3 regions of the Pseudomonas sp. AC112 genome follow, and region 2 is predicted to be linked to each of the others. Evidence: riboswitches for the same ligand, from Rfam matches in the RefSeq annotation. Region 2 holds a riboswitch; each other region holds the start of a gene.

What was found. A riboswitch is a leader RNA that binds a small molecule or an ion and turns the genes downstream of it on or off. The one in region 2 is predicted to bind cobalamin.
Positions count from the first base shown of each region.
Region 1: linked by a shared signal. The riboswitch ahead of cobO (cob(I)yrinic acid a,c-diamide adenosyltransferase) and the one ahead of AC0IYN_RS20580 (ABC transporter substrate-binding protein) in region 2 are both predicted to bind cobalamin.
Region 3: linked by a shared signal. The riboswitch ahead of AC0IYN_RS27785 (CbtB domain-containing protein) and the one ahead of AC0IYN_RS20580 (ABC transporter substrate-binding protein) in region 2 are both predicted to bind cobalamin.

Region 1 covers NZ_CEEDCM010000001.1:4,078,567-4,088,322, forward strand. Annotated here, with positions in the region: gene AC0IYN_RS18865 (DUF2066 domain-containing protein) at 1-573, shown strand, start outside; gene AC0IYN_RS18870 (AI-2E family transporter) at 618-1,691, shown strand; gene hda (DnaA regulatory inactivator Hda) at 1,895-2,599, shown strand; gene AC0IYN_RS18880 (C40 family peptidase) at 2,813-3,442, shown strand; gene AC0IYN_RS18885 (C40 family peptidase) at 3,587-4,126, shown strand; gene AC0IYN_RS18890 (PQQ-dependent sugar dehydrogenase) at 4,205-5,518, opposite strand; cobalamin riboswitch at 5,618-5,870, shown strand; gene cobO (cob(I)yrinic acid a,c-diamide adenosyltransferase) at 5,949-6,560, shown strand; gene AC0IYN_RS18900 (cobyrinate a,c-diamide synthase) at 6,557-7,888, shown strand; gene bluB (5,6-dimethylbenzimidazole synthase) at 7,885-8,535, shown strand; gene cbiB (adenosylcobinamide-phosphate synthase CbiB) at 8,532-9,440, shown strand; gene cobD (threonine-phosphate decarboxylase CobD) at 9,433-9,756, shown strand, end outside.
Region 2 covers NZ_CEEDCM010000001.1:4,417,116-4,426,871, forward strand. Annotated here, with positions in the region: gene tspO (tryptophan-rich sensory protein TspO) at 1-113, shown strand, start outside; gene AC0IYN_RS20550 (alpha/beta hydrolase fold domain-containing protein) at 113-1,039, shown strand; gene AC0IYN_RS20555 (hypothetical protein) at 1,217-1,756, shown strand; gene AC0IYN_RS20560 (hypothetical protein) at 1,856-2,080, shown strand; gene AC0IYN_RS20565 (GNAT family N-acetyltransferase) at 2,077-2,574, shown strand; gene AC0IYN_RS20570 (ABC transporter ATP-binding protein) at 2,692-3,456, opposite strand; gene AC0IYN_RS20575 (FecCD family ABC transporter permease) at 3,453-4,457, opposite strand; gene AC0IYN_RS20580 (ABC transporter substrate-binding protein) at 4,454-5,464, opposite strand; cobalamin riboswitch at 5,581-5,775, opposite strand; gene AC0IYN_RS20585 (hypothetical protein) at 5,845-5,982, shown strand; gene AC0IYN_RS20590 (DNA/RNA non-specific endonuclease) at 6,677-7,603, opposite strand; gene AC0IYN_RS20595 (M4 family metallopeptidase) at 7,732-8,796, shown strand; gene AC0IYN_RS20600 (protealysin inhibitor emfourin) at 8,811-9,116, shown strand; gene AC0IYN_RS20605 (MFS transporter) at 9,120-9,756, opposite strand, start outside.
Region 3 covers NZ_CEEDCM010000001.1:5,987,407-5,997,162, forward strand. Annotated here, with positions in the region: gene AC0IYN_RS27770 (magnesium chelatase ATPase subunit I) at 1-586, opposite strand, end outside; gene cobN (cobaltochelatase subunit CobN) at 586-4,347, opposite strand; gene cobW (cobalamin biosynthesis protein CobW) at 4,351-5,412, opposite strand; cobalamin riboswitch at 5,506-5,705, opposite strand; cobalamin riboswitch at 5,783-5,989, shown strand; gene AC0IYN_RS27785 (CbtB domain-containing protein) at 6,087-6,275, shown strand; gene AC0IYN_RS27790 (CbtA family protein) at 6,287-6,991, shown strand; gene AC0IYN_RS27795 (cobalamin biosynthesis protein) at 6,988-7,380, shown strand; gene cobM (precorrin-4 C(11)-methyltransferase) at 7,450-8,196, shown strand; gene nfuA (Fe-S biogenesis protein NfuA) at 8,444-9,028, opposite strand; gene AC0IYN_RS27810 (fatty acid cis/trans isomerase) at 9,627-9,756, opposite strand, start outside.

The DNA of each region.
Region 1 (9,756 bases), 340 kb from region 2:
TTGCGTCTGCCGCTGGGGGACCTGGATGAGCAGGTGGTGGCCACCGCGCCGAACCTGGAAAGCGCCGACGCCACGCCACTGCGCGCCGCCTCCGAGCGCTACGGCGCCGATGCCTTGCTGACCGTGCATGCGCGCCAGGAAGGCAGCCAATGGCAAGCCAAATGGCGCCTGTGGCTGGGTGACAAGAGCGAGCAGGGCACCGCCCAAGGGGCTGACACCGGCGCCGTGGCCGATGCGGTGATGCTGGCGGTCAGCCAGAAATTGGCTCCGCGTTTTGCCGTCAAGCCTGGCGTGAGCACTGAGCAACTGCTCGAAGTGCAAGGCATGACTCTGGAGCGCTATGCCGCGTTGGGTCATCTGCTGGAGCCTTTTGGTGGTCAGCCTCAATTAGTGGATGGCAACCGGATTGTGTATCGCGTCAACGGCAGTGCCGATCAATTGCGCACCCAGTTGAGCCTGGCCAAGCTGCAGGAAATTCCTGCGGGCGAGGCGCCAGTCCAGCAACCGGTAGCAGAGGGTGCCCAGCCGGCTGCGGCACCCGAGCCTCAGGCGCAGCTGCGTTTTCGTTGGTAAACAGTTTCTTTCTATATAGAAGCACATGACAGATGGAGTGGTTTATGGCGGATACGCGTCGTTGGGTGTGGCTTGGCGGGATTGCCCTGCTGTGCGTTTTTGTGTTCTTGCTGCATTCGATCCTGACGCCGTTCCTGGTCGCATTGCTGCTGGCCTACCTGTTCGATCCCGTGGTGGATCGCCTGGAGAAAGCCGGGCTCTCGCGAACCTGGGGCGTGGTGGCGGTCTTCGCGCTGTTTACCCTGATCATCACGGCCTTGGTGTTGGTGCTGGTGCCGATGCTGGCCAAGCAGCTGTTCCGCCTTTATGAACTGGCGCCGCAGATGCTCGACTGGTTGCAGCACACGGCGATGCCATGGGCCCAGGCCAAACTGGGTCTGGCGGATGGGTTCTGGAAGTTCGATAAGGTCAAGGCTGCCATCAGCGAACACATGGGCCAGACCACCGATATCGTCGGGGTGATCCTCAGCCAGGCAACAGCGTCGAGCCTGGCGCTGATCGGCTGGTTGACCAACCTGGTGCTGATTCCGGTAGTGGCGTTCTACCTGTTGCGCGACTGGGACATCATGATGGCCAAGATCCGCAGCCTGCTGCCGCGCAACCGTGAGGAGCGCATCGTCTCGCTGGCTGAAGAATGCCATGAGGTGCTCGGGGCATTCGTGCGCGGGCAGTTGCTGGTGATGCTGGCCCTGGGGATCATCTACGCTGCTGGCCTGATGGCTATCGGCCTGGAGTTGGGCCTGTTGATCGGCCTGATCGCCGGTCTCGCAGCGATCGTGCCGTACATGGGGTTTGTGATTGGTATCGGCGCGGCGCTGGTGGCGGGGCTGTTCCAGTTTGGCGGCGACCTGTACCCGATGCTGGGGATTGTGGCGGTGTTCATGGTCGGCCAGGCCCTGGAAGGCATGGTGCTGACGCCGTTGCTGGTAGGCGATCGGATCGGCCTGCACCCGGTGGCGGTGATCTTTGCGATCCTGGCAGGCGGCGAGCTGTTTGGCTTCACCGGTATCCTGCTGGCGCTGCCGGTAGCGGCGGTGATCATGGTGCTGGTGCGCCACGTGCATGATCTGTACAAGGATTCGGATGCGTATACGGGGGTTGAAGACCCCGACCTGTAACCGTTTCTTCACAAACCCGGCCCAGGCCGGGTTTGTCATTTGTGCAGGCGGGCCGTCAAACAATCTGCACAAATCCAACAAGTTAACGCAAACCTTTGATTTTGCTTGGGGTCTGTTGCATTGTGCGCCCGGCGTCACGGGTATAAACTTTGCAAACTTTACACAGAGGCCACTAACGGTTCGTTTGGAGCCGTTCAGTCAGCATGAAACCGATTCAGCTGCCCTTGGGTGTGCGTCTGCGTGATGACGCCACCTTTATCAACTACTACCCAGGCGCCAATGCCGCTGCACTCGGCTATGTCGAGCGGCTTTGCGAAGCCGACGCCGGGTGGACCGAAAGCCTGATCTATCTATGGGGCAAGCACGGCGTAGGGCGTACCCACCTGTTGCAGGCCGCGTGCCTGCGTTTCGAGCAGATGGGCGAACCGGCGGTTTACCTGCCGTTGGCGGAATTGATGGATCGCGGTATCGGCATCTTTGACCACCTCGAGCAATACGAGTTGGTGTGCCTTGACGACCTGCAGGCCATTGCCGGCAAGGCGGACTGGGAAGAAGCATTGTTTCACCTGTTCAACCGCTTGCGTGACAGCGGCCGGCGCCTGTTGATTGCCGCGTCGACTTCGCCACGTGAGCTGCCGATCAAGCTGGCCGACCTCAAGTCGCGGCTGACCCTGGCGCTGATCTTCCAGATGCGCCCACTCTCCGACGAAGACAAATTGCGAGCCTTGCAACTGCGCGCCTCACGCCGCGGCCTGCACCTCACCGACGAAGTCGGGCATTTTATTCTCACCCGTGGCACGCGCAGCATGAGCGCGTTGTTCGATTTGCTCGAACAACTCGACCAGGCGTCTTTGCAGGCTCAGCGCAAGCTGACCATCCCCTTCCTGAAAGAAACCCTCGGCTGGTAGCCAGCCCACTGTTTTCGCGGCTTTCGGCAAATTCCAGGCGCCAGAAAACCTGCGTTTTAGCCGGTTTGGCCACGCAAAAGGCAGGTACAGGGTGTTAAGGGCTTAGATGTCATAGTCCAAACAAGAAGTCACATAGATCACGATTGAATTTGCAAATCGATGTGATAGTGGGCATAGTCTCGACTTCTTTACATATCAGCCACGGTCGTGCCCATGCTAAATCGCTTCGCACCCCTCGTGCCTCTCGCACTCGTTACCCTGTTGTTTGGTTGCGCCTCCCACCCTCAGCAGGTGGCAGAACAGCAAAAAACACAGGTTCAAAATCAGGCAAAATTCGTTGCTGCACAGTCTGCTTCTGTTTACGAAGAAGAAGTGGCAACTGAAAAAGAGCTGGCCAACTTCTCTGGCAGCAAGCCTTACCAGCTTCCAGTTCTGGCCGACAGCATCCTCGAACGCGGCATGTCCCTGATCGGTACCCGTTACCGTTTCGGCGGTACCTCTGAAGCCGGTTTCGACTGCAGCGGCTTCATCGGCTATCTGTTTCGTGAAGAAGCTGGCATGAACCTGCCACGCTCCACTCGCGAAATGATCAACGTGAATGCACCGTTGGTCGCGCGCAACAACCTCAAGCCGGGTGATCTGCTTTTCTTCAGTACTGCAGGCCGTGGTCGCGTCAGCCATGCCGGTATCTACCTGGGCGATAACCAGTTTATTCACTCCAGCAGCCGTCGCAGTGGCGGTGTTCGAGTCGACAACCTGGGCGACAGCTACTGGAGCAAAACCTTCATCGAAGCCAAGCGCGCACTCGCCATGGCCCCGACTACGGTTACCGCTAGCAAGTAAACTTAAAGTGATACTTGAAGTTTGACGTGTAAGCGCTAGAATCCCTGGATATTGTTGTAATCCGTTCGCGCGAGCTTTGCTTGCGCGTTCTGGTTTTCAGCGTTCGGCAGCGAAAGCCGCATCCAGACCAGGATTGTTCTGCACATGTCGACCTCGGCCCGCCTTATTCTCATTGTTTGCGCCGCGCTGCTCAGCGCCTGCGCAAGTCGTCCACCGCCTCCCGCTCCTGTAGCGGTGAAACCCAAGCCGGTGTTCAATTATTCCACCCAGAATTTTTCGCCTGCGGCCGAAGATGTGCTCTTCCGCGCGCTGGGCCTGGTCGGCACGCCTTACCGTTGGGGCGGCAACACGCCGGACTCCGGCTTTGATTGCAGCGGCCTGATCGGTTTTGTCTTCCGCGATGCGGCGGGGATCTCCCTGCCGCGCACCACCCGCGAACTGATCGTGATGCGCGCGCAGGATGTCAGCGAGCAAAACCTGCAGACCGGCGACCTGCTGTTCTTCGCCACCGGTGGTGGTTCCCAGGTCAGCCACGCCGGGATCTACGTGGGCGAGGGCCGCTTCGTGCACGCACCGCAAACCGGCGGTACGGTCAAGTTGGATACCTTGTCCAAGGCGTATTGGCAGAATGCCTACCTGAGCGCCAAGCGCGTGCTGCCAGGAAACCTGGCGCGCAACCCCTGACACGCCGCCGTGTAGTAGCCGGCATGCCGGCGATGAGGCCCTTGAAGCCGCCATCGCCGGCAGGCCGGCTCCTACCGTTTATTTAGCGGCCGACACGCGCCACACCTTGTTCCCCACATCATCGGCCACCAGCAAATCCCCCTGCTGATCAATTACCACGCCCACCGGCCGGCCCATAGCTTTCTCATCCTTGTCGAGGAACCCCGTCAGCACGTCCACCGGCTGTCCTTTGGGTTGCCCGCCCTCGAACGGCACAAAGATCACCTTGTAGCCACTGTGCGGCTTGCGATTCCACGAACCATGCTGGCCGATAAATGCGCCGTTGCTGAACTGCGCCGGGAGTTTGCTGCCCTCGGCAAACGTCAGCCCCAAGGACGCCGTGTGCGGGCCTACTGCGTAGTCGGGTGCAATTGCCTTGGCCACCAGATCCGGATTCTGCGGTGATACGCGCACATCGACATGCTGGCCGTAGTAGCTGAATGGCCAGCCATAGAAGGCGCCATCCTTGACCGAGGTAATGTAGTCCGGCACCAGGTCGCTGCCGATCTCGTCGCGCTCATTCACCGCCGTCCACAGCTTGCCGCTCTGGGGTTCCCAGGCCATGCCGTTGGGGTTGCGCAGGCCGGAGGCGAAGAGGCGGTGCTCGCCGCTGGCGCGGTCCACTTCCCAGATCGCAGCCCGACCCTGTTCCGCTTCAAGGCCGTTTTCCCCCACATTGCTGTTGGAGCCGACGCTCACGTACAGCTTGCTGCCGTCCTTACTGGCCACCACGTTCTTGGTCCAGTGGTGGTTGATGCTGCCGCCCGGCAGGTCGACGACCTTGGTGCCGGCTTGCTTGATCGCGGTTTCACCCGGTTGATAGGGAAAGCGCAGCAACTTGTCCGAGTCGGCCACGTACAGGTCGTTGCCGACCAGTGCCATGCCAAACGGCGAATTGAGATTTTCGAGGAACACCGTGCGGGTTTCCGCGACGCCATCGTGGTCGGCGTCACGCAGCAGCGTGATGCGATTCGGGCTTGGCACGCCGGCACCGGCGCGGCCCATGACTTTTTCCATCACCCAGCCACGAATGCCTTTGGCGTCATCCGGCTTGGGTGGCGCGTTGGTTTCCGCCACCAGCACGTCACCGTTGGGCAGCACATACAGCCAGCGCGGGTGGTCCAGGCCGTCGGCAAAGGCCGCCACCTGGGTGCCAGCGGCGGCGGTGGGCTTCGCGCCTTTGGGCCAGCCGATGGCCGGCGCGATATTCACGGTGGGGATCAGCGTCTTGTTCGGTTCCGGCAGCTTGGGCGAGGGGCCGGTGCCGTCGGAGACCTGGAGGGTGGAGCTTTCACCACAGGCGGCGAGGGTGCCGGCGACCATGATGAGTAGGGCGAGTCTGGTTTTGTGCATGGTGTTCTCCTTGATACCTGTAAGGGTAGAGGAGGGCAGCAGTGCGATGGTTCAAGTGCAAGGCCAGCTTTAATTGACGCTCCACCCCCAACCCACTAACCTTCGCCGCTTGTTCCAGGTGCTCTGTGACCCATGGGTCGATGGAGTGAAACAGGGAAGCCGGTGAGTGAGCGCGCTTGTACACAGTGCTGCCGCGATTCCGGCGCTGCCCCCGCAACGGTAAATGAGTCAAGACGGCGCCTTTTGCCACTGTATCGCGAGCGATATGGGAAGGCGCGCCGTCGGCCTGCCTGCTCGACAAGAGCAAGCGTCACTCATGAGCCCGGAGACCGGCCTGAAACATCCAACAGCATCACGGTGGGCGATGCTTGGCTGTCTTTTTTCTTTTTTCCTGCCCGCCGTTTTTGTCCAGCCCCAACGGAGAGCTGCCATGACCGATTCCCCCGACCGCGACGAACGCCACCTGGCGCGCATGCTGCGCAAAAAAGCCGTGATCGACGAGCGCATCGCCAACTCCCCCAACGAATGTGGCTTGCTGCTGGTATTGACCGGCAACGGCAAAGGCAAGAGCAGCTCCGCGTTCGGCATGCTGGCCCGGGCCATGGGCCACGGCATGCAGTGCGGCGTGGTGCAGTTCATCAAGGGGCGCAACAGCACTGGCGAAGAGTTGTTCTTCCGCCGCTTCCCCGAGCAAGTGCGCTTCCATGTGATGGGCGAAGGTTTCACTTGGGAGACCCAGGACCGCCAGCGCGATATCGCCGCTGCCGAAGCCGCCTGGGCGGTTTCCCGTGAATTGCTGCAAGACCCGGCCATCGGCCTGGTGGTGCTCGACGAGCTGAACATCGCCCTCAAGCACGGCTACCTCGATTTGGACCAGGTTCTCAGCGACCTGCAAGCCCGCCCGCCGATGCAACATGTGGTGGTCACCGGTCGGGGTGCCAAGCCTGAATTGATCGAACTGGGCGACACCGTCACCGAAATGGGCATGCTCAAGCACGCCTTCCAGGCTGGCATCAAGGCACAGAAGGGCGTCGAACTTTGAATCAGCCCCGTCATTGCCCGGCTGTCCTGATTGCCGCACCGGCATCCGGCCAGGGCAAAACCACCGTCACCGCCGCACTGGCGCGGCTGCACCGCAACCTGGGGCGCAAGGTGCGCGTGTTCAAATGCGGCCCGGACTTCCTCGACCCGATGATCCACGAGCGTGCCAGCGGTGCGCCGGTTTACCAATTGGACATGTGGATGGTCGGCGAACAGGAAAGTCGCCGCCTGCTGTGGGAAGCGGCGGGGGAGGCGGACCTGATCCTGATCGAAGGCGTGATGGGCCTGTTCGACGGTACACCGTCCAGCGCCGACCTGGCCCGACACTTCGGCGTGCCGGTGCTGGGCGTGATCGACGGCACGGCCATGGCGCAGACGTTCGGCGCCTTGGCGTTGGGCTTGGCGCGTTATCAGCCGGATTTGCCATTCGCTGGCGTACTGGCTAATCGCGTCGGCACCCTGCGCCATGCGCAATTGCTGGAAGGCAGCCTCACCGAAGGCCTGCGCTGGTACGGCGCCTTGTCCCGCGAGACCGGTATCGAATTACCCAGCCGCCACCTCGGCCTGGTGCAGGCCAGTGAACTGAATGACCTCGATGCGCGCCTGGACGCGGCTGCCCAAGCGTTGGGCAGCAGTTGCGAAGTAGCGTTGCCGCCACCGGTGACCTTTGCCGCGCCGCAAGTGATCGACGCCGAGCCATTGCTCAAGGGCGTGCGCATCGCCGTGGCGCGTGACGAAGCCTTCGCCTTTACCTACGGCGCCAGCCTCGACCTGCTGCGGGCAATGGGCGCCGAATTGAGCTTCTTCTCGCCGATCCATGACCGCGAATTGCCTGACGCCGACAGTCTTTATCTGCCTGGTGGCTACCCGGAATTGCACCACCAGGCGCTGTCGGAAAACACCCCGATGCTCGACGCTATCCGTGCCCACCACGCGGCCGGCAAACCCTTGCTCGCCGAGTGCGGTGGCATGCTCTACCTGCTCGACTCGCTGACCGATGTCGACGGCACCCGCGCCGAACTGGTTGGCTTGTTGCAGGGCGATGCCGTGATGCAAAAGAAACTCGCGGCCCTCGCCCTGCAAAGCGTCGAATTGCCGGAAGGTACGCTGCGCGGCCACACCTATCATCACTCCCTGACCACCACCGAGTGGCAACCGATTGCGCGTGGCCTTAGCCCCAATGGCGGGCGCGGTGCCGAGGCGGTTTATCGCCAGGGTCGGATGACGGCATCCTACGTACATTTCTATTTCCCATCGAATCCCCAGGCGGTGGCCGCATTGTTCGCGCCCGATCTTGTAGGAGCCGGCTTGCCGGCGATGAGGCCATGACCGACAACGCCTTCCCCGAGGCCGACCGCCAAGCTGTCTACCGCGCCATCGCCGAACGCCGCGACATGCGCCACTTCAGCGGCGGCACTGTCGCCCCCGAACTGCTGCACCGTCTGCTCCAGGCCGCGCACCAGGCGCCGAGTGTTGGCTTGATGCAACCGTGGCGTTTTATCCGTATCAGCGACCGTGCCTTGCGCGGCCAGATTCAACAACTGGTGGAAGTCGAGCGCGTACGCACTGCCGAAGCCCTGGGCGAGCGCTCCGATGAGTTCATGAAGCTCAAGGTTGAAGGCATCCACGACTGCGCCGAAGTGCTGGTGGCGGCGTTGATGGATGACCGCGAGCGGCACATTTTCGGCCGGCGCACGTTGCCGGAAATGGACATGGCATCGCTGTCCTGCGCGATCCAGAATCTGTGGCTGGCAGCCCGCGTTGAAGGCCTGGGCATGGGTTGGGTCTCGCTGTTCGAGCCGCAGGCGCTGGCCGACCTGCTGGGTTTGCCGCCGGGTGCCAAACCCCTGGCCGTACTGTGCCTGGGGCCGGTGGACGAGTTCTATCCGGCACCGATGTTGCAGCTCGAAGGCTGGACCGAGCCTCGGCCATTAAGTGACATGTTGTATGAGAATGTGTGGGGAGTGAGTCAATGAGTGTGGCCTTGCTGTGTGTCGCTGCCGTGGCGCTGGATGCGCTGCTGGGCGAGCCCAGGCGCTGGCATCCGCTGGTGGCGTTCGGCAATTTTGCCGGGCGCATCGAGCAACGTTTCAACAGCGGTGGTCGCGGCTGGCGCAGCCATGGTGTGACCGCGTGGGTTATCGCCGTGGTGCCGCTGACCCTGGCGGCGACGGCCTTGTCGTGGGCGCCGTATATCGGCTGGGTCCTGGAGATCCTGGCGTTGTACTGCGCCCTCGGCATGCGCAGCCTCGGCGAGCATGTGATGCCGGTGGCCCAGGCCCTGCGCAGCGATGACCTGGAGGAAGCGCGCACGCGCGTGAGCTACCTGGTCAGCCGCCAGACCAGCGAGCTGGACCGCACCGAAGTCGCCCGCGCCGCCACCGAATCGGTGCTGGAAAACGGCAGCGATGCGGTATTCGCCGCGATTTTCTGGTTTGTGGTCGCCGGTGTGCCGGGCGTGGTGCTTTACCGCCTGAGCAACACCCTTGACGCCATGTGGGGGTATCGCAACGAACGCTTCGAGCGTTTCGGCTGGGCTGCGGCAAAAATCGACGATGTGCTGAACTACATTCCTGCTCGTCTTGTGGCATTGACCTACGCGCTGCTGGGCAAGACGCGGCTGGCGCTGAAATGCTGGCGCACCCAGGGCCCGACCTGGGACAGCCCCAACGCCGGCCCCGTGATGGCTGCGGGTGCAGGTGCCCTGGGCGTGGAACTGGGTGGTGCGGCGATCTATCACGGTAAAGTGCACCAGCGTCCGCCATTGGGCGAAGGCCCGGCGGCGGATGCCGATTCCATCGAGCGGGGCTGGCAACTGGTGCAGCGCGGCGTATGGTTGTGGCTGCTGATCCTATGTGCGGGGGCGCAATTCTATGCTTGAACACGGTGGCCGGCTGCGCAAGGCAGCGATTCAGTACGGGATAGCCGAGGCTGACTGGCTCGACCTGTCCAGCGGACTCGCGCCTTGGCCCTGGCCGATCCCCGAGATTCCCCTGCGCGCCTGGGCACGCCTGCCGGAAACCGACGACGGCCTGGAGCAGGCCGCCAGCGAGTATTACGGCGCAGCACACCTGTTGCCGGTGCCCGGCTCCCAGGCGGCCATCCAGTTGCTGCCGCGCCTGCGCCGTGCCGGCAAGGTCGGCGTGCTGTCGCCGTGTTATGCCGAACACGCCGAAGCCTGGCGCCGTGCCGGTTAC
Region 2 (9,756 bases):
TGGTGTTGGCAGTGCGCCTGGACCTGATCACCGGCCTGATCCTGTTCCCGTACCTGGCGTGGCTGTGTGTGGCGGCGGCGCTGAACTTCTCGATCCTGCGGAATAACCGTTGATGGCTTATAAACCCTGGCCCGCCAGTGAGCCTGAACGGGCCGAGATGCGTGGTTTCAACCAGAAACTCGCGTGGATGCCGCGCTTTAAAATCCGCAATCGCATTACGCCGCGTTTGATCCAGGCGCTGTTGCGCGCCAGTCAAAAGATCAAAAAAGCGCCACGGGCGGAATGCAAAACAGTCGACTCCGTCCCGGTGCGTATCTTGCGGCCGAGCGGCAAACCCAAGGGCGTGGTGCTGGATATCCACGGCGGCGGCTGGGTGATCGGCAATGCACAGATGGATGACGACCTCAACCTGGGCATGGTCAACGCCTGCGACGTGGCGGTGGTGTCGGTGGACTATCGGCTGGCGGTCGACACGCCCGTCGAGGGCCTGATGGTCGACTGCCTGGCGGCCGCGCGTTGGCTGCTCACCACCGATGAGTTTGCCGGCCTGCCGGTGATCGTCGTCGGCGAATCGGCCGGCGGGCACTTGGCTGCGGCGACATTGCTGGCGTTGAAACAATGGCCGGAACTGCTCAAGCGGGTGAGCGGCGCGGTGTTGTATTACGGCGTCTACGACCTGACCGGCACTCCGAGCGTACGCGCGGCAGGGCCGGACACCTTGCTGCTAGACGGCCCGGGCATGGTCGAGGCGCTGCGCATGCTCACGCCAGGGCTGAGCGATGACGAGCGCCGGCGACCGCCGCTGTCACCGTTGTATGGCGACTTCGAGGGCCTGCCACCGGCGTTGATGTTTGTGGGGGAACTGGACCCTTTGAAGGATGACACTCTGTTGATTGCTGAACGGTGGCCAGGGGCTGAAGCGTACCTGTTGCCGGAGGCGGCGCATGGGTTTATTCATTTTCCGGTGGTGATGGCAGGTAGCGTGCTTGCTAACAGCCGCCAGTGGATCGATGCCCGACTGGGGATGACGGCGGGATGAACACTCAAGCGCATTCCTGAGGTGCTGACCTTTGTGGTCAACGCCTGTGCAGTTGTAGAGGTGGCGCGAAGGTATAACACGCCGCCTCTACAGCTGGAACGGCCCGGCTAAATCGATCCACTTTTTCCTACAAGCCGGGTAACCTCTCGCCTCTTACTATCAAGCCAAGGAAAGCACGTGAAGTTTCTTCAAGGATTCATCGGTTTGTCGGCGCTGTACCTGCTGGCAGGTTGCGAGCAAGTCACTGAGAAAACATTGCGCTTCGATGTGCCCTACGGCTACTACGAGACCGCCTGGCGCCAGGACGTTACCGGTAAGGGCCAGTTGACCTGCAAGGTGACTACCGACACCCAGGACCGTGGCGAGAAGTGGGTGCCGTCGGTGATCCTCGCGGCCGCTGAGGATGCTGCTGAAGACGATACGTTGTTTCTGTCCAGCTACACGCCCGCCGACACTGACCTGCGCTTGTTCCAGGTGCGCACCTTCAACAAGGCGGAGCCGGTGATCGACATGTTTTTCCATCGGGCTCCCGATCAAAACGGTGTGTATACGCTACGCCTGACGTGGCAAGCCGATGGCGCAATCGGCTACCAAGTCGAAAACGGCGGCACCTGGGAAGAGAAAAAGCTCGTCCAAAAACCGGGCTTCGGCGTGCGCCATGTGAGCGTGCATGCGTCGGGGATGAAGGGCAATGCAGTGTGTGAGTTGCGTCAGTAAATGCGGTCGGGGAGGTTGCCAAAGCTGGTCCATGGAACTTAAAACCTGATCACCTAGTCAGGTTGTTCAGTTGCTCTTCTTCTATAAAAGGACTCCCCCATGCGCGAATTCACCCTCGACTACTTGTTCAACAACGAGCCCCGCACCCATGTGTTCGAACTCAAGCAACCCCAATTGCCGGTGCATGAAGCGGCGTTGCACCTGCTGCAGTTGCATTTTGGCGATGCGGAGAATGGCTTGATCCTGCCGCCTGCGGATGCGACGCCGGAGGAAATTCTGGAGCAGGCACACGTGGTAGGGATTACGCAGATCGAGGTTGCATGAGCCCAGGGCCCATCATTCAGGCGGTCACGGCGGCGGATATCCCTGAGGTCGTGAGGTTTGTGCTGCAAGCCCGTGCCGAGCTGTTTCCCACGCTCTGTGCGACAGGCATGCCGGCGGACTTGGCGGATTTCGAGGCGATTTATCTGCACGGCGATGGGCGATTTCTGATCGCGCGTGATGAGGGCCAGATCGTCGCTGCCATCGGCTACCTGCCCTATGACGGGCGTTTCCCGCAGTTGAATTACCACGGCCGCAAGGCCGTGGAGGTGGTGCGCCTGTTTGTGCTGCCGGCGTTTCGCCGCTTTGGTCTGGCGGGCGAGTTGTACCGTGCGCTGGAGACGCAGGCCAAGGCACAACGGGTCGCAGTGATGTACCTGCACACCCATCCGTTTCTGCCGGGGGCGATTGATTTTTGGCTTCGGCAGGGGTTCGAGGTGGTGGATGTGGACGCTGACCCGGTGTGGCGCACGACGCATATGCAGCGCACTCTCTAACACCACCGCCCACTGTAGGAGCCGGCTTGCCGGCGATGGCGGTGTGGCAGTAAACAGAGATGCAAGCAGGTCTGGCCGTATCGCCGGCAAGCCGGCTCCTACAATGGGATGCGTTGATCAGTTTGGGCGTAGCCGCAGTATCTGCGCCCCATCGAACGGGTCTGTCAGGTAATGCGCCTGCACCCCGAACGTCTCCTGCAACCGCTGCGGCGTCAGCACTTCCAGCGGTTTGCCCAGGGCGACCAACCGCCCGTGATCCAGCACCGCCAAGCGGTCGCAGGTGAGCGCCTGGTTGAGGTCATGCAGGGCAATCAGGGTGGTGACGGGCAAGCCTTGCACACCCTTCAAGATCCCCAATTGATGCTGGATATCCAGGTGATTGGTCGGCTCATCCAACAACAGGATCTGCGGCCGTTGCGCCAACGCACGGGCGATGTGCACCCGTTGGCGTTCACCGCCCGAGAGACTGCGCCAGGCGCGTTGGCTCAGGTGGGTGGCGTCGACGTCATGCAAGGCCTGGTTCACGATGGCGTCGTCGTCGCTGGACCACGGGCTCAGCGCCGACAGCCACGGCGTACGGCCCAGCGCCACGGCGTCGAACACGCGGATGGCGTCGTCGGTGTCGGCCTGTTGTTCCACCACCGCCAGTTGCTGGGCGATGGCGCGGCGGGACAGCGTGCCCAGGCCCTGGCCGCCCAGCAACACGTCGCCAGACGCCGGCGTGCGCAGACCGGCGAGCAGCTTGAGCAAAGTGGACTTGCCGGAGCCATTCGGCCCGACAATCCCCAAGGTTTCACCCAGCTGAACGTCCAAGTGGATATCGCGCAGCAGCTCGACCTCACGCACCTTGAAGCCCAGTCCGGTGCAGCTCAGTACGCTCATCGCGCATTCCTCCGTCCGATCAGGATCAGCGCAAATACCGGCGCGCCGACCAGCGCAGTGACCACGCCGACGGGAATCACCTGGCCCTTGATCAAGGTGCGTGAAAGCACGTCCGCCGCAATCAAAAACAGCGCACCGCCCAACGCACTCGCCGGCAGCAGGCGTGAATGCCCGGTGCCGAGCAGCAAGCGCACGGCGTGGGGAATCACCAGCCCGACAAAGCCGATGGAGCCGACAATCGACACCATCACCGCCGTCACCAGGGCCGCGCAGCCCACCAGCACAAATTGCACGCGGCGCACCGGGATACCAAGTGACGCCGCCGAGTCGCTGCCGAAGGTAAACGCATCCAGCGCCCGTCGGTGCCACAGGCACACGGCCAACCCAGCGACCGCTACCGGCACCGCCAGCCACACCGAGGGCCAGCGCACGCCGCTGAGGTTGCCCAGCAGCCAGAACATGATGCCGCGCGCCTGTTCGGAACTGGCCGACTTGGTGATCAGAAACGCGGTGAGTGCATTGAACAGCTGCGAGCCGGCAATGCCGGCGAGGATGATCTGGCCGGTGCCGCTGGCCGAACCACTGGCACGCGCCAATAGGATCACCAGCGCAAATGCCGCCATCGCGCCGACGAATGCGCCGGCCGACAACGAAATCAAGCCACCGCCCACGCCCATCAACGCCACCAACACCGCGCCAGTCGAAGCGCCAGCGCTGATGCCCAGCAGGTACGGATCGGCCAGCGGGTTGCGCAACAGCGATTGCAGGATCACCCCGCAGGTGGCCAGCCCCGCACCGCACGCGGCAGCGACCAGGGCGCGGGTGAGGCGGTAGTTCCACACCACGCCTTCGTCGATGGGGTCGAGCACGTAGCCGGCCGCCCACAGTTTGTTGGCGAGTACCTGGAGCACCACGTGCGGCGAGATGGCGGTTTCACCGATGGCCACGCCGGCAAGTACGGCGGCCAGGAGCAGGGCCAGGGCGAGCAGGGTGCGCATCATTTAGGCAGGTCGTAGCCGTCGATGGCCGTGGCCAGTTGTTCAAGACCGTCGAACATGCGGATACTGGCCTGCAACGCCAGGGCGTCGAGGATGATGATACGGTTGTTTTTCACCGCGTCCATGTTGCGGGTCACCGGGTCGCTGCGCAAAAACGCCAGTTTCTTTTCATGGTCGTCGGCGGGGTAGCGGCGGCGGTCCATGCGCGCGATCACCAGGAAGGTCGGGTTAGCCTTGGCAATGGTTTCCCAGCCGACGGCGGGCCACTCTTCATCGGACTGCACCACGTTGGACAGGCCGAGGGTTTGCAGCATGAATTCGGGAATGCCTTTATGGCCGGCCACGTACGGGTCGCTGGCCATCTCCGAACTGGAGAACCATACCAGCGCGCTGGCCTGCTTGAGGCCTTTGCCTTGCACCGTGGCGACGGACTTGGCCAGGCGTGCCTTGAGCTCATCGTTCAACTGCTGGCCGCGATCCTGAACGTCGAAAATCTGCGCCAGTTGGCTGATGCTCTTATAGATAGTTTCGATACGGAACGGCTCCAGCCGTGTGCCGTCGGCGCCCACCAGGTTGTCCTTGCCTTCACAGTCGGAGGGCAGCAAGTAGGTGGGGATCTTCAGTTCATGGAATTGCTCGCGGGTGCCGACCACGCCTTGCGGCCCGACCACCCATTCCAGCTCGGCGGCCACCAGTTGCGGGCGCTTGGCGATCACGGCTTCGAAGCTCGGCTCGTTGTTGGCCAGGCGCTCGATGCGGTCATTCTGCGTTTTGTATTGCGGCAACACACTGTTGAACCACAGCGAGGTGCCGACCACTTTGTCGCCCACGCCCAAGGCATACAGCATCTCGGTGGCGGCCTGGCCGATGGTCACGCTACGGGCGGGGGCTTGCTGGAAGGTGAGGCTGCTGCCGCAGTTTTCCACGATCAATGGGTAGTGGGTGGGCGCGGCGTGGGCCAGGGCACAGTAGCCAATGCCGGTGAGCAGGGCGGTAACGCGTGGCAGCATGAGGCGATCTCCGAGTGAACCGTACGTGGAACTGGGGAGGTACGGTTCGGAAACACACCCTCGAGCGCTGTGGTAGAGACAGGCAAGAATGTCCTTCCCGGACACCCCGCCGGTTAGTGATTGAGCTTGAGCCGGCAGGTCTCCTGACTGATGCGTCGTCGCCACGCTCCGGCCTTCCCGGACAAGGTCCAGTGGCATCGAGGAGCAGGCTCAGCACCTACAGTTGCGGGGGCAGTTCCGATTGGCGCGCAGGTACCGCGCTTCGGATTCCCTATTAGTCCCGTTTGGGAACCGGCGCGGTATGGTAGTCGATCGCGAGGTTGAACGGGAGGCCGTGAACTCAACGGTAGCTCTGGGCTGGCACGCCGGTCGACGTTGCGGTGATCGGCAAAGCCGTCGAAGGGCAGGATTTGAAGGGTCTGCAGATTTACTACTCGGGCACCGATGCGCAGAAGGACAAAGTGCGTGCGGCGGTTGAGAAGTCGCAGGCGCAGTTTCATTACATCAATGCGCAATGAGGGGCGGCCAACGGGCGCAGGTATCTACACCTCGCTGGGTACGGCGCTGGCGACTTGACGGCCGGGCGCAATCTTACTGTTAACCTCCGCGATCCAGAATGTGGGAGCTGACTTGCCTGCGAAGGCGGCCTCACAGACGACCGCTATCTGACTGTAACCCCCCCCGGCGATCCAAATGTAGGAGCTGGCTTGCCAGCGGTGGCGGCCTGACAGCCGACCACAATCTAACTGTCGCCCCGCGATCCAAATGTAGGAGCTGGCTTGCCAGCGATGGTGGCCTGACAGCCGACCTAGATGTTGGATCTTACCGGGTACATATCCGTTATTTAGGTAAGGGCTGCTATGGGTTCCGCCCTTACGGCGGGTCACTTTGGAAAAGAGCCCCAAAGTAACCAAAGGGCTCTTGCCCCAACACTCGGCACCTCGCTCACGCTCGGTGTGCCCGTAATCCGCCAGGTATTTGGGGGGCCGCCGCCACGCGCCATCCATGGCGCGGGGCGGCTAAACCGGCATCCCTGCCGGTTTACCCCCCAAATCCCTGTCGAATTCCGGCCAGCGTGTTTGACGGGGCGCCTGAGATCAAAAGCAGGATCAAGATCAAGATCAAGATCAAGATCAAGATCAAGATCACGAGCGGCTCGCTTCGCATCGTGGTTGGTTTGGGTGTGACGCCGTTCAACAGGTGAAGCCTCGGTCAGAGACGAATGTCCTCTGGACCTTGTATCAGCGCTTCAATGCGCGTGCCGGTGGCGCGTTCTTCGTTGCTGAAACCGTCGTAGTCGGCCAGGTTGGCGAAGCGGATGCCGGTCAGGCGTTCTATCTGGATCACGCTGCGCTGGTAGGTCCTGAGTTGGCCGAACACCAGGTCGAGTTGGCCCAGTTCGCGGCTCTGGTCGATCATGTAGGCACTGGCCGAAGGCTTGCCGTCATCGCTGAGGTAGGCGACGACTTTCCAGAATGCCTTGGGGATCTGCACGCCGCGGTACACACGGTCGTCGTCGGCGAATACCGGGCCGCTGAACACGGTGGCCCGGGCTTTCCAGCGTTGGGTGTTGTCGAGGATGTAGTCTTCAAGCTCCAGCCAGGTCTTCTGGTTGAACCCGCTCATCTGCGGTGAACAGTTGGTGAAATGAAAGGTGTCGAGGTTGGCGGTTTGCGCCGTGTCGCCCCAGTTGGGGTCTTGGCGGCGGACCAGGTGGCCGCGGTCCAGGCCATTGCTGGCATAGAGCGCTTCGCCCACCTGTGCGTCCGTGGGCAGGCGGCCGTCGTAGGCCCAGGTGTCGTTGCTGCGGACGATGTCTACGTGCTGGCCGCCGTCGATGTTGACGCCCACGTACAGTGCGAGGCGCTTCGCGCGTGACATCGTGATTGAGAAGTGCGTGTAGTCCAGGCGCTTCTGTGTATCACCCGCCAAGGCCTCCTCGACCGTGGGCCAGGACACCGCGAAGCTGCCGAGAAAGTCGTCAGCGTAACCGCGCCGGTCCTTCAAGTCTTTGGCCGGTGTGACGCGGGGTGTCGCCGCTCGCGCCGCCAGCAAGGTGGGGCTCGGTGCGATCAATGGGCGCAGGTCGGCGAGCCGGGGGCGGTACGAAAGGTCGATTTTGGTTTTACGTGCGGGCATCGGTAAGTCCTCCTTGGATAAACACGACTGCAACATACGTTAATGACAATTGATGATGCGCGTTAGCCCCCTGGGTCTATCCTGAATCGACTACTCGGACGTTGTCACATGCCAAATGGAGCCAGCCAATGTGTGTTCGTCAGCAGCATCGCAATCCGATTTTTTGCCTCATCCCGCCCTATATGCTCGACCAGATCGCACGCAACGGCGACAAGGCGCAACGGGAGGTCGCGCTGCGCACCCGCGCCAAGGACAGCACGTTCCGCTCGTTGCGCATGGTCGCCGTACCGGCCCAAGGCCCGGCGCGCATGGCCCTGGCCATGGGCGCCGGCAAGCGTCGCTCGATCTACAGCGCCGCAGGCACCGATAGCCTGCCCGGCACGCTGATACGTGGCGAAGGGCAGCCTGCCAGCGGTGATGCGGCGGTGGACGAGGCCTATGATGGCTTGGGCGCCACCTTCGATTTTTTCGACGAGGTCTTCGACCGCAACTCCATCGACGATGCCGGCATGGCATTGGACGCCACCGTGCATTTTGGCCAGAACTACAACAACGCGTTCTGGAACTCGACCCAGATGGTATTCGGGGATGGAGACGCGCAGTTGTTCAACCGCTTCACGGTGGCCCTCGACGTGATTGGCCATGAGTTGGCCCATGGCGTCACCGAAGACGAGGCCAAGCTGATGTATTTCAACCAGTCCGGGGCGTTGAACGAGTCGCTGTCGGACGTGTTCGGTTCACTGATCAAGCAATACGCGTTGAAGCAAAGCGCGGAAGACGCCGATTGGCTAATCGGCAAAGGGCTGTTCACCAAGAAGATCAAAGGCACCGCCCTGCGTTCGATGAAGGCCCCCGGCACCGCGTTTGACGACAAACTGCTGGGCAAGGACCCACAGCCCGGGCACATGGATGATTTTGTGCAAACCTACGAGGACAATGGCGGGGTGCACATCAATTCCGGGATTCCCAACCATGCGTTCTACCAGGTGGCAACAGCGCTGGGCGGGTTTGCCTGGGAGCGCGCCGGGCGCATCTGGTATGACGCGCTGCGCGATGCGCGGCTGCGGCCCAACTCCGGGTTCCTGCGCTTTGCGCGTATCACTTACGATGTTGCGGGCCGACTCTACGGCGCGAACAAGGATGAACAGAAGGCGGTCAAGGACGGTTGGAAGGCGGTCGGCATTGCTGTCTGACGCGAGGAACAACCATGCAAATTTCAATCAAGGAAAATGGCGGGCCTGGGTTCTTTCCGGGCCTGGCCAAGCCACAGACGGTGGAACTGGACGCGCTGCCGGAGCAGGACCAGCAGGAGTTGCGGCGGCTTGTCGAGGCATGCGACTTCTTTCAATTGCCGCAAAGCAATGCACCTGCCCCCGGTAATCCGGGCCAGGTGCATTACACCCTGACGGTGAAGGAGGCTCAGCGCGAGCACACGGTCTGCGTGCTCGCACCGGTGAAGTCACAGGCGCTGGACGGGCTGGTGCAGTGTGTGCGTCGGCATGTGCGCTGCTGATGTTCAGGTGGCAGCGTTAACCCTGCCTGCCAGGCACGCGCCCAGGCTGTAGAGCAACCCGCCCGCGACCACAAACAGCGCCAGCATGTAGAACATGGCGTGGGCGGGCTGTGTCGCCAGCACCATCCCGCACAGCACCGGCCCCAGGGCTGCGCCGACGTTGCCGAGGTTTTGCGCGCCGTAGTACATGCCCCGCAGAGGCTCGGGCGCGATGATGTCGATGAACATGTACTCGGCAGGGAACACGATGATCTCTCCCAAGGTGAAGATCGCCATGGACAGCACCCAGCACATCAGTGAGGTGGACAAGCCGAACCCCGCCAGCCCGGCGATAAACATGCCCAGCCCACCTGCAAGCCACAGGTGCAGGTGCTGATGGGTGATGCGCTTGCCGATCATGTATTGCAGGCTGATCACCATCAGCGCGTTGGTGGCCACCACGCTGCTGATAATCCGGTACGCGGCCTCGGGCGTGGTGGTGACGACCAGGTATTGCGAGAGGTAAGCGGTGAACTGGCCAAACACCACTGCGCTGAGCATCCCGCCCAAGGTAAAGCACACCAAGCGGTAGTCCCGCAGCAGTCGTTTGCCGAGCGCCAGGAACGGCGCGCCATGCTGGTTGGCAGGGGGCGGCACCCAG
Region 3 (9,756 bases), 1.6 Mb from region 2:
AGAACGCCGCCGGGTCGCTGTCGAAATCCAGGCGACGACGGATGATCTGACCACGCTCGGTCGGCAAGGTTTGCCCGCTCAACGCCACGTTGAAACCGAAACGGTCAAGCAGCTGCGGACGCAACTCGCCCTCCTCCGGGTTCATGGTGCCGATCAGCACAAACCGCGCCGAATGCCGATGGGAAATGCCATCGCGCTCGATCAGGTTGGTGCCGCTGGCGGCCACGTCCAGCAGCAAGTCCACCAGGTGATCGGGCAACAGATTGACTTCGTCGACGTACAACACGCCGCCATCCGCCTTGGCCAATACGCCGGGTGAGAACTGCGCGCGGCCTTCGCCCAATGCGGCGTCGAGGTCCAGCGTACCGACCAGGCGTTCTTCAGTGGCGCCCAGCGGCAAGGTCACGAATTGACCACTGGCCAGCAGGTCTGCCAGGCCCCGCGCCAACGTCGACTTGGCCATGCCGCGCGGGCCTTCGATCAGCACACCGCCGATCTTCGGGTCGATGGCGGTCAGGCACAGCGCCAGTTTCAGGTCATCGGCGCCGACTACGGCGGACAGCGGGAAGTGGGGAATATCGGTCATCAGCTGTCTTCTTCTATATCCAGCAACAGGTTTTCCAACGCCTCGCGGTACGCCCCCGGTTCCTGCCACATGCCACGCTGCTGCGCTTCGAGCATGCGCTCGGTCATGTCGCGCAGCGCATCGGGGTTGTGCTGTTGCACAAAGGCCCGGGTCTCGGGGTCGAGCAGATAGGCGTCGGCCAATAGCGCATATTGGTGGTCGTCTATCAGCGCAGTGGTGGCGTCGAAGGCGAACAGGTTGTCCACGGTCGCCGCCATCTCGAACGCACCTTTATAGCCATGGCGCTTCACGCCTTCGATCCACTTGGGGTTGGCGGCGCGGGAACGGATTACCCGGTTCAGCTCGTCCTTCAAGGTGCGGATCTTCGGCTGGTCCGGCTGGCTGTGGTCGCCATGATAGCTGGCAGCCTTGTCGCCGCTCAGGGTTTCCACGGCAGCAAGCATGCCGCCCTGGAATTGGTAGTAATCATTGGAATCGAGCAGGTCGTGCTCGCGGTTGTCCTGGTTCTGCAACACAGCCTGCACCTGGCTCAGACGCTGGGCGAATTGTTCGCGGGCGGCAGTGCCTTCGTCGGAACCGCCATAGGCGTAGCCGCCCCAGTTCAGGTAGACCTCGGCCAAGTCTTCGCGGCTTTGCCACAGGCGCCCGTCGATCGCACCTTGCACGCCGGCGCCATAGGCACCGGGCTTGGCACCAAAGATGCGCCATCCGGCCTGTTTCGCAGCGGCCTCGTCGTCCAGGCCGGATTTGAGCAACGCCTCGCGCTCACTGCGCACCTTGGCCGCCAGCGGGTTCATGTCGTCCGGCTCGTCGAGCGCGGCCACCGCTTGCACGGCGGCATCGAACAGGCGGATCAGGTTGGCGAAGGCATCCCGGAAAAAGCCCGACACCCGCAGCGTCACGTCTACGCGCGGCCGGTCGAGCAGGCTGATCGGCAGGATCTCAAAGTCATCCACCCGCTGGCTGCCCGTGGCCCACACCGGGCGCACGCCCATCAGCGCCATGGCCTGGGCGATATCATCCCCGCCGGTTCGCATGGTAGCCGTGCCCCATACCGACAGGCCAAGTTGGCGCAGGTGGTCGCCATGGTCTTGCAGGTGTCGCTCAAGAATCAGGTTGGCCGACTGGAAACCGATGCGCCACGCGGTGGTGGTGGGCAGGTTGCGCACGTCGACGCTGAAAAAGTTGCGCCCGGTCGGCAGCACATCCAAACGCCCGCGACTCGGCGCACCGCTAGGGCCAGCGGGCACGAAACGGCCGCTCAAGGCATCGAGCAGCCCACGCATTTCCGCCGGGCCACAGGCGTCCAGGCGTGGCGCCACGACGATACGCAGGCTTTCGATCACGGCCTTCACATCCTCCCAGCCGGGCTCTTCCAACTGCTCAAGCGGCCCTTCCAGCGCCTGCTCGATCAAGCGCGCGGCGTACAGCTCCAGGCGCTCGCGGGTATCGCCGGCGGTGCGCCACAGTTGCCCGTCGATCTTCTGCAGCACCAACGGGCGCCGTCCTGTCCACGGCTCGGCCAGGGCGCAATCGAGTGGGTCAAAGCCCAGGTCGAAGGCCTTGGCCAGCACCCGCAGCAAGCTCGACTGCGGGCCACGGCCATCGCCACGCGGGATGCGCAGCAATGCCAGCAAGGTATCGATACGCAAGCGGCCTGCGGGCGACTCACCAAAGATGTGCAAGCCGTCGCGAATCTGCGACTCCTTCAAGTCGCACAGGTAAGTGTCCAGGCGCGGCAGCCACACGGCGGCATCGGCGTCGCTTGCCAGCTCCAGTTCTTGGTCGATACGGGTTTCGCGCACCAGCTTGAGGATGTCTTTCTGCAATTCCAGGGCGCGGCGCGGATCCAGCAACTGGGCTTCGTAATACTCGTCCGCCAACAGCTCAAGGTCACGCAGCGGGCCATAGGTCTCGGCACGGGTCAGCGGCGGCATCAGGTGATCGATGATCACCGCCTGGGTACGACGCTTGGCCTGGGCGCCCTCGCCCGGGTCGTTGACGATAAAGGGATAGATATTCGGCAGCGGCCCCAACAGCGCGTCGGGCCAGCAGTTTTCCGACAGCCCCACGCCTTTGCCGGGCAGCCATTCGAGGTTGCCGTGCTTGCCCACATGGATCACGCCATGGGCGCCGTAGGTGTGGCGCAGCCAAAAGTAGAACGCCAGGTACGCGTGGGGCGGCACCAGGTCCGGGTCGTGGTACACCGCGCTGGCGTCCACCTGATAACCCCGGGCCGGCTGGATGCCGACAAAGGTCAGGCCCAGGCGCAGGCCAGCGATCATCATGCGGCCATCACGGAACATCGGATCGCTTTGTGGCGCGCCCCAGCGTTCCAGTACGGCCTGCCGATTGGCTTCGGGCAGGCGAGCGAACATCGCCGCGTAGTCGTCCAGGCCCAGGCTTTGATGGCACGGGCGCAGGTCGAGGCTGTCCAGGTCGTTGGTGACACCGCCGAGCAAGTCGTGGATCAGCGCCGTGCCACTGTCGGGCAAGGTCTCCGGCAGGGGATAGCCTTCAGCCTGCAGGGCACGCAAAATATTCAGCGCGGCCGCTGGGGTATCGAGGCCCACGCCATTGCCAATCCGACCGTCGCGGGTCGGGTAGTTGGCAAGAATCAGCGCGATGCGCTTGTGCGCATTCGGCACTCGCGCCAACTCGACCCAGCGTCGCGCCAGTTCCGCGACAAAATCCATGCGCTCGGGCGCTGCGCGGTAGCACACCACATCCGACTGGCTGCGCTCGCTGCGCCAGGCCAGGTCCTTGAAGCTGATTGGCCGGCTGATGATCCGTCCATCCAGCTCCGGCAGGGCGATGTGCATGGCCAAGTCACGCGGGCCGAGGCCTTGCTCGCTGGCTTCCCAGCCAGGTTGGTTGTCCTGGGCGCAAATGGCCTGGATCACCGGGATATTGCGGCGAAACGGCCGCAAGTGCGGCGCTTCGGGGCTGGACTGGGCGAAGCCGGTGGTGTTCAGGATCACCGCCGCGCCCACCTCATCCAGCCAGTCCTCGACCACCGCCAGGCAGCCGGGCTCTTTTAAGCTGGCCACCGCCATTGGCAACGGGTTAAGCCCCGCGGCCTGCAAGCGCTGGCAGAACACGTCGATAAAACCGGTGTTGGCCGCCTGCAAATGGGAGCGGTAGAACAGCACCGCCGCCACCGGCCACTCGGCATTCCAGTCGGCCTGCCAATCATTCAGGCGGGCATTGGCGTGCCTGGGGTGATAAATCGCCGTGCGCGGCAGGGTTTGCGGCGCTTCCCAGGTGTAGTCGCGGCCCAGGTAACCACTGGCCAGGCAGCGATAAAAGTCCAAGGCGTTGCCCATGCCGCCCTGGCGCAGGAAGTGCCAGAGGCGATCACGTTCTTCTGCGCCGACAGTACTCAGGCCGCTGAGCTCCGGGTCCGGGCGATCGTCCCCCGGCACCAGGATCAGCTGCACGCCACGCTCGGCCAGCTCCACCAGGCGCTCGATGCCGTAGCGCCAATAACCGATGCCACCATGCAGCGAAATCAGGATGACCTTGGCATGGCGCAGCACCTCATCGACATACAGGTCGACCGAGGCATGGTTCTGTACCTGCATCGGGTTGGCCAGGCGAAAGCTGGGGTAGTCGTCGGGCAACTGCTGGGCCGCTTCGGCCAGCAGCGCCAGGCTGGAATCACCGCTGCACAGGATCACCAGTTCAGCGGGGGTCTGGCCAAGGTCGGCAATATTGTCGTCCGAGACGAAACCACCGGGCTGGGTCCTGAGCAGGTGCATGGGTTAAACGCTGAGGGCGGCGCGCAGTTGCGCTTCAAGGCCGGCCGCATCGAGGTCCTGACCGATCAGCACCAGGCGCGTAATACGCGGCTCGTCAGCGCTCCAGGCACGGTCGAAGTGCTTGTCGAAACGCGTGCCCACGCCCTGGATCAGCAGACGCATCGGCTTGTTCGGGATTGCGGCGAAGCCTTTTACACGCAGGATGCCGTGTTGCACCACCAACTGGGTCAGGGCGTCGAGCAGCAGCGCTTCGTCGGCTTGCGGCAGGTCGATGGAGATGGAATCGAAGGCGTCGTGATCGTGATCGTCTTCACCTTCGTGATGATGATCGTGATGGCTGTGGCGACCGTCGATGTGCTCTTCGGAGCCGGCACCCAGGCCGATCAGCACGTCCAGCGGCAGGCGACCGCTGCTGGCTTCGATGATCTTCACCGCGGGTGGCAGTTCTTCGGCGACTTCCAGGCGCACGCGGGCCAGGTCTTCGGGGCTGATCAAGTCGCTCTTGTTGAGGATTACCAGGTCGGCGCTGGCCAGTTGGTCGGCGAACAGCTCGTGCAGGGGGGATTCGTGGTCCAGGTTCGGGTCGAGCTTGCGCTGGGCATCGACTTGGTCCGGGAACGCCGCGAAGGTGCCTGCGGCCACGGCCGGGCTGTCGACCACGGTGATCACCGCGTCAACGGTGCAGGCGCTGCGGATTTCCGGCCACTGGAAGGCTTGTACCAACGGCTTTGGCAGGGCCAGGCCGGAGGTTTCGATGAGGATATGGTCGAGGTCACCACGACGGGCGACCAATTCGCGCATCACCGGGAAGAATTCTTCCTGCACGGTGCAGCACAGGCAGCCGTTGGCCAGCTCATAGACGCGGCCGTTGGCTTCTTCTTCGGTGCAACCGATGGAGCACTGCTTGAGGATTTCACCGTCGATACCCAACTCGCCGAATTCATTGACGATCACCGCGATACGGCGGCCCTGGGCGTTGTCGAGCATGTGGCGCAGCAAGGTGGTCTTGCCCGAGCCGAGGAAGCCGGTAACGATGGTGACGGGAAGTTTGGCCAGTGTTTTCATCGGATGCCCTTGGGGGCGGGCATACGGGACGATAGGCCCTGCGACGGCACGCAGCAGCGGATTTCGTCACCGGATCACCCCGCCCGGTTGAAGTGGAAAATCGGTTGCGAGGCAGGTCTCCTGGCTTGGGGCTTGCGGGTCATGCGACCGGCGCTGGCTGCGCCTTCCCGCCGTAATGGCAGTGGCGTGGCAGTCAGATGAACCCTTTACAGTTGCGGGGGCAGCCGCGGCTTGGACCGCGTTCCCTTCTTAGCTTCAGCCTGGGCTGAAGAACCTCGAGGGTGCAAGGCTACGCAGTGCTTGGGGGATGGTCAATGATGGGGTGGCTGGGTACATATCCCAATTGACTCCCCCAATCCCTCCATGCTCTCCTACACACCTTGTTTCGGGTGCCCTTCACAGGGTGAAACGGGAAACCGGTGCGTCATAGCGTTATGACCAGTCCGGTGCTGCCCCCGCAACGGTAAGCGAGCGAAGTGTCACAGCCACTGTGCAGATGCATGGGAAGGCGACGCTTTAAGGACTCCCCAGGAGCCCCCTCGCAAGCCCGGAGACCGGCCCGAAAAAATCAGATAACAAACCCGCGGTGGGCGGGCGCTGTTCAGAACCCCGCGTGCCTGGCTCGCGGGGTTTTCATGCGCTCGTTTCACCCTGACACCCAGAAGGGACGCGCCATGTCGATCATCAGCAGCACCTCGCACACCGCCAGCAGCTCCGCCACCCTGAGCCAACGCCTGACCGCCGCCATCGGCGCGTCGATCCTCGGCGCGTGCCTGGTGTACTTCGCCGGTTTCTCGCACATCGAGGCCGTGCACAACGCCGCCCACGATACCCGCCACAGCGCCGCGTTCCCGTGCCACTGAGACCTGCCGACATGATCAAGCGTATCGCGCAAACCGCAGGTTTCACCGGTCTCCTGGCCGCCCTGCTGCTGACCCTGTTGCAAAGCTTCTGGGTCGCCCCGCTGATTCTGCAGGCGGAAACCTACGAAAACGCCCCGGCCGCCACCGAAGTGGCCCATGTGCACACCGAGGGTGCCTCCGCCCACACCCACGACGCCGAAGCCTGGGAACCCGAAGATGGCTGGCAACGCGTGCTGTCCACCACCGGCGGCAACCTGGTGGTCGCGGTCGGTTTTGCGTTGATGCTGGCCGGCCTGTACACCCTGCGTGCGCCGACCCGCACGGCGCAAGGCCTGCTCTGGGGCCTGGCGGGTTACGCAACCTTTGTACTGGCGCCAACCCTGGGCCTGCCGCCCGAGCTGCCAGGCACCGCTGCGGCAGACCTGGCGCAACGGCAGATCTGGTGGATCGGCACTGCCGCGTCGACCGCCGCCGGTATCGCGCTGATTGTGTTCGGTCGCAACTGGCTGCTCAAAGCGCTGGGCGTGGCGATCCTGGTGGTGCCGCACGTGATCGGTGCTCCACAGCCAGAAGTACACTCGATGCTGGCCCCGGAAGCCCTGGAAGCCCAGTTCAAGATCGCTTCGCAGTTGACCAACGTCGCATTCTGGCTGGCCCTGGGTCTGATCAGTGCGTGGCTGTTCCGCCGCAACCGTGACGATCGTTACGCGGCATGATCCTGGTGGTCGGCCTGGGCTGCCAGCGCGGTTGTGATGTTCACGCCTTGCTGGCCCTGTTTGATGCAGCCCTCGCCGAGGGCGGTATCGAGCGCCAGCGCATCACCGCGCTGGCCAGTATCGATCGCAAACAGGACGAACCAGGCCTGCTGGCGCTGGCCAAAGCACTGGACCTGACGTTGCAGTGTTTCAGCGCCGAGCAACTGGCGGTTTTCGAAAACCGCCTGAGCCACAAGTCCAAGGTGGTTTTTGCCCACACCGGCTGTTACGGCATCGCTGAAAGCGCCGCCCTGGCATTGGCTGAACACCTCGGTCACGCCCCTGCCCGCCTGCTGATCACCCGCAAAAAAACCGCCCACGCCACCTTTGCATTGGCGTGCGCCGGCTAAAATCCCGATAATCGCCCGCCCCGATCATGAATAACATTCATGCTCGCCCGTTTTTCGACAGGAATTACCATGACCGTCTACTTCATCGGCGCAGGCCCCGGCGACCCGGAATTGATCACCGTCAAAGGCCAGCGGCTGATCCGCCATTGCCCGGTCATCATCTACGCCGGTTCGCTGGTGCCAGCGGCCGTGCTGGAAGGTCATCAGGCAGAAACGGTGGTCAACAGTGCCGAATTGCACCTGGAACAGATCATCGACCTGATCACGGCCGCCCACGCAAAGGGGCAGGATGTGGCGCGCGTACACTCCGGTGACCCGAGCCTGTATGGCGCGATTGGCGAACAGATCCGCCATTTGCGCGAGCTGAACATCCCCTTCCAGATCATCCCTGGCGTCACCGCGGTAGCCGCTTGCGCGGCGCTGCTGGAAACCGAACTGACCCTGCCCGACATCGCCCAAAGCGTGATCCTGACCCGCTACGCTGATAAAACCAGCATGCCGGCCGGTGAAGACTTCGACAGCCTGGCCCGCCACGGCACAACCATGGCGATCCACCTGGGGGTCAACCACCTGGCTAAGATCGTCGCCGAACTGCTGCCGCACTATGGCGCGGATTGCCCGATTGCCGTGGTGCACCGCGCGACGTGGCCGGATCAGGATTGGGCAGTCGGCACCCTCGATGACATTACCGAGAAAGTGGCGGCGAAAGGGTTTCGACGTACGGCATTGATTGTGGTGGGTCGGGTGCTGGCCAATGATAGTTTCAGTGAGTCCTCGTTGTATCGGGCCGGGCATGCACACCTTTACCGACCGTGACAAACAACCTCACAAAATGACCGCAACTCACTGATATATTTGAATACGTTGATACTGTAGGAGCTGGCTTGCCAGCGATCGCGGCGTATCTGCTGCCGAATCTGTTGACTGACACGCCGCTATCGCCGCCAAGCCGGCTCCTACAGTTAATCTTCAGTATTAGGTGAACAGCGTAAGACGCTGAATTTTAAGCATAAAAAACGGCGCTCACGGGGCGCCGTTTTTTTGTTTGCAGTGAACACCTTACTCAGTAGTAGGCGTTTTCTTTCTGCGTGTGGTCGGTCACGTCACGTACACCCTTGAGCTCCGGAATGCGCTCAAGCAAGGTGCGCTCGATGCCTTCACGCAAAGTCACGTCCGCTTGGCCACAGCCCTGGCAGCCGCCGCCGAACTTGAGCACGGCAATGCCGTCCTCGACCACGTCGATCAGACTCACCTGACCACCGTGGCTGGCCAGCCCAGGGTTGATCTCGGTTTGCAGATAATAGTTGATGCGCTCGTTGACCGGGCTGTCAGCGTTGACGTTCGGCACCTTGGCGTTTGGCGCCTTGATGGTCAATTGGCCGCCCATGCGGTCGGTGGCGTAGTCGACCACGGCGTCGTCAAGGAAAGCTTCGCTGAAAGCATCGATATACGCGGTGAAGCTCTTCAGCCCCAGGGCGGTGTCTTCAGGCTTCTCTTCCCCTGGCTTGCAGTAGGCAATGCACGTCTCGGCGTATTGAGTGCCGGGCTGGGTGATAAAGACGCGGATGCCGATACCTGGGGTGTTCTGCTTGGACAGCAGGTCAGCCAGGTAATCGTGGGCGGCGTCGGTAATGGTTATGGCAGTCATGGAAACTCCTCACAGGCTTGCCGGCAGTTTACGCCAAAATATTACGTTGGTACAAAGTCCTAGTGTTTTTGTCGGGATAGGTTTGTTTGGGGGGGTGTACATATCCGTTATTTGGGTGACGGCGGCTTATGGTTCCGCCCTTACGGCGGGTCACTTTCGAAAAGCGCGAAAGTAACCCAAGCGCTCTTGCCCCAACACTCGGCACCTCGCCTAGGCTCGGTGTGCCCGTAATCCGACAGTGATTTGGGGGGCCGAAGATCAAAATCAAAAGCAAAAGCACAGCGGCCTGACAGCCGGCTTGAGTGGTGTAGAGCAAAGGCAAAAACAAACGCGGTCCACTGTAGGAGCTGGCTTGCCGGCGATGGTCGTTAACGATGATGCGGGGCATCTGGATAAACGCGGCGGTCTCACGTTTTTCGCCGGCAAGCCGGCTCCTACAAGGACCGCGTATCTACGATGCGAAGCGAGTCGCTCTTGATCTTGATCTGAGGCGCCCCGTCAAACACGGCCGAACGCAGGCTTGAATCCGTGGGCCGCCGTAAGGGCGGAACCCATACCAGCCATCACCCAAATAACGGATATGCACTCCAAAAAAACCTCACAAATTCTCATACCGATTCATATCCAACACCCCCTCCTCAACCGGCGTAGTCTCTCGAATGTACTCCGACAAATCATGGAAATACTGCCAAAACAGCGGATGACTACGCCGCACCCCCCAACGATCC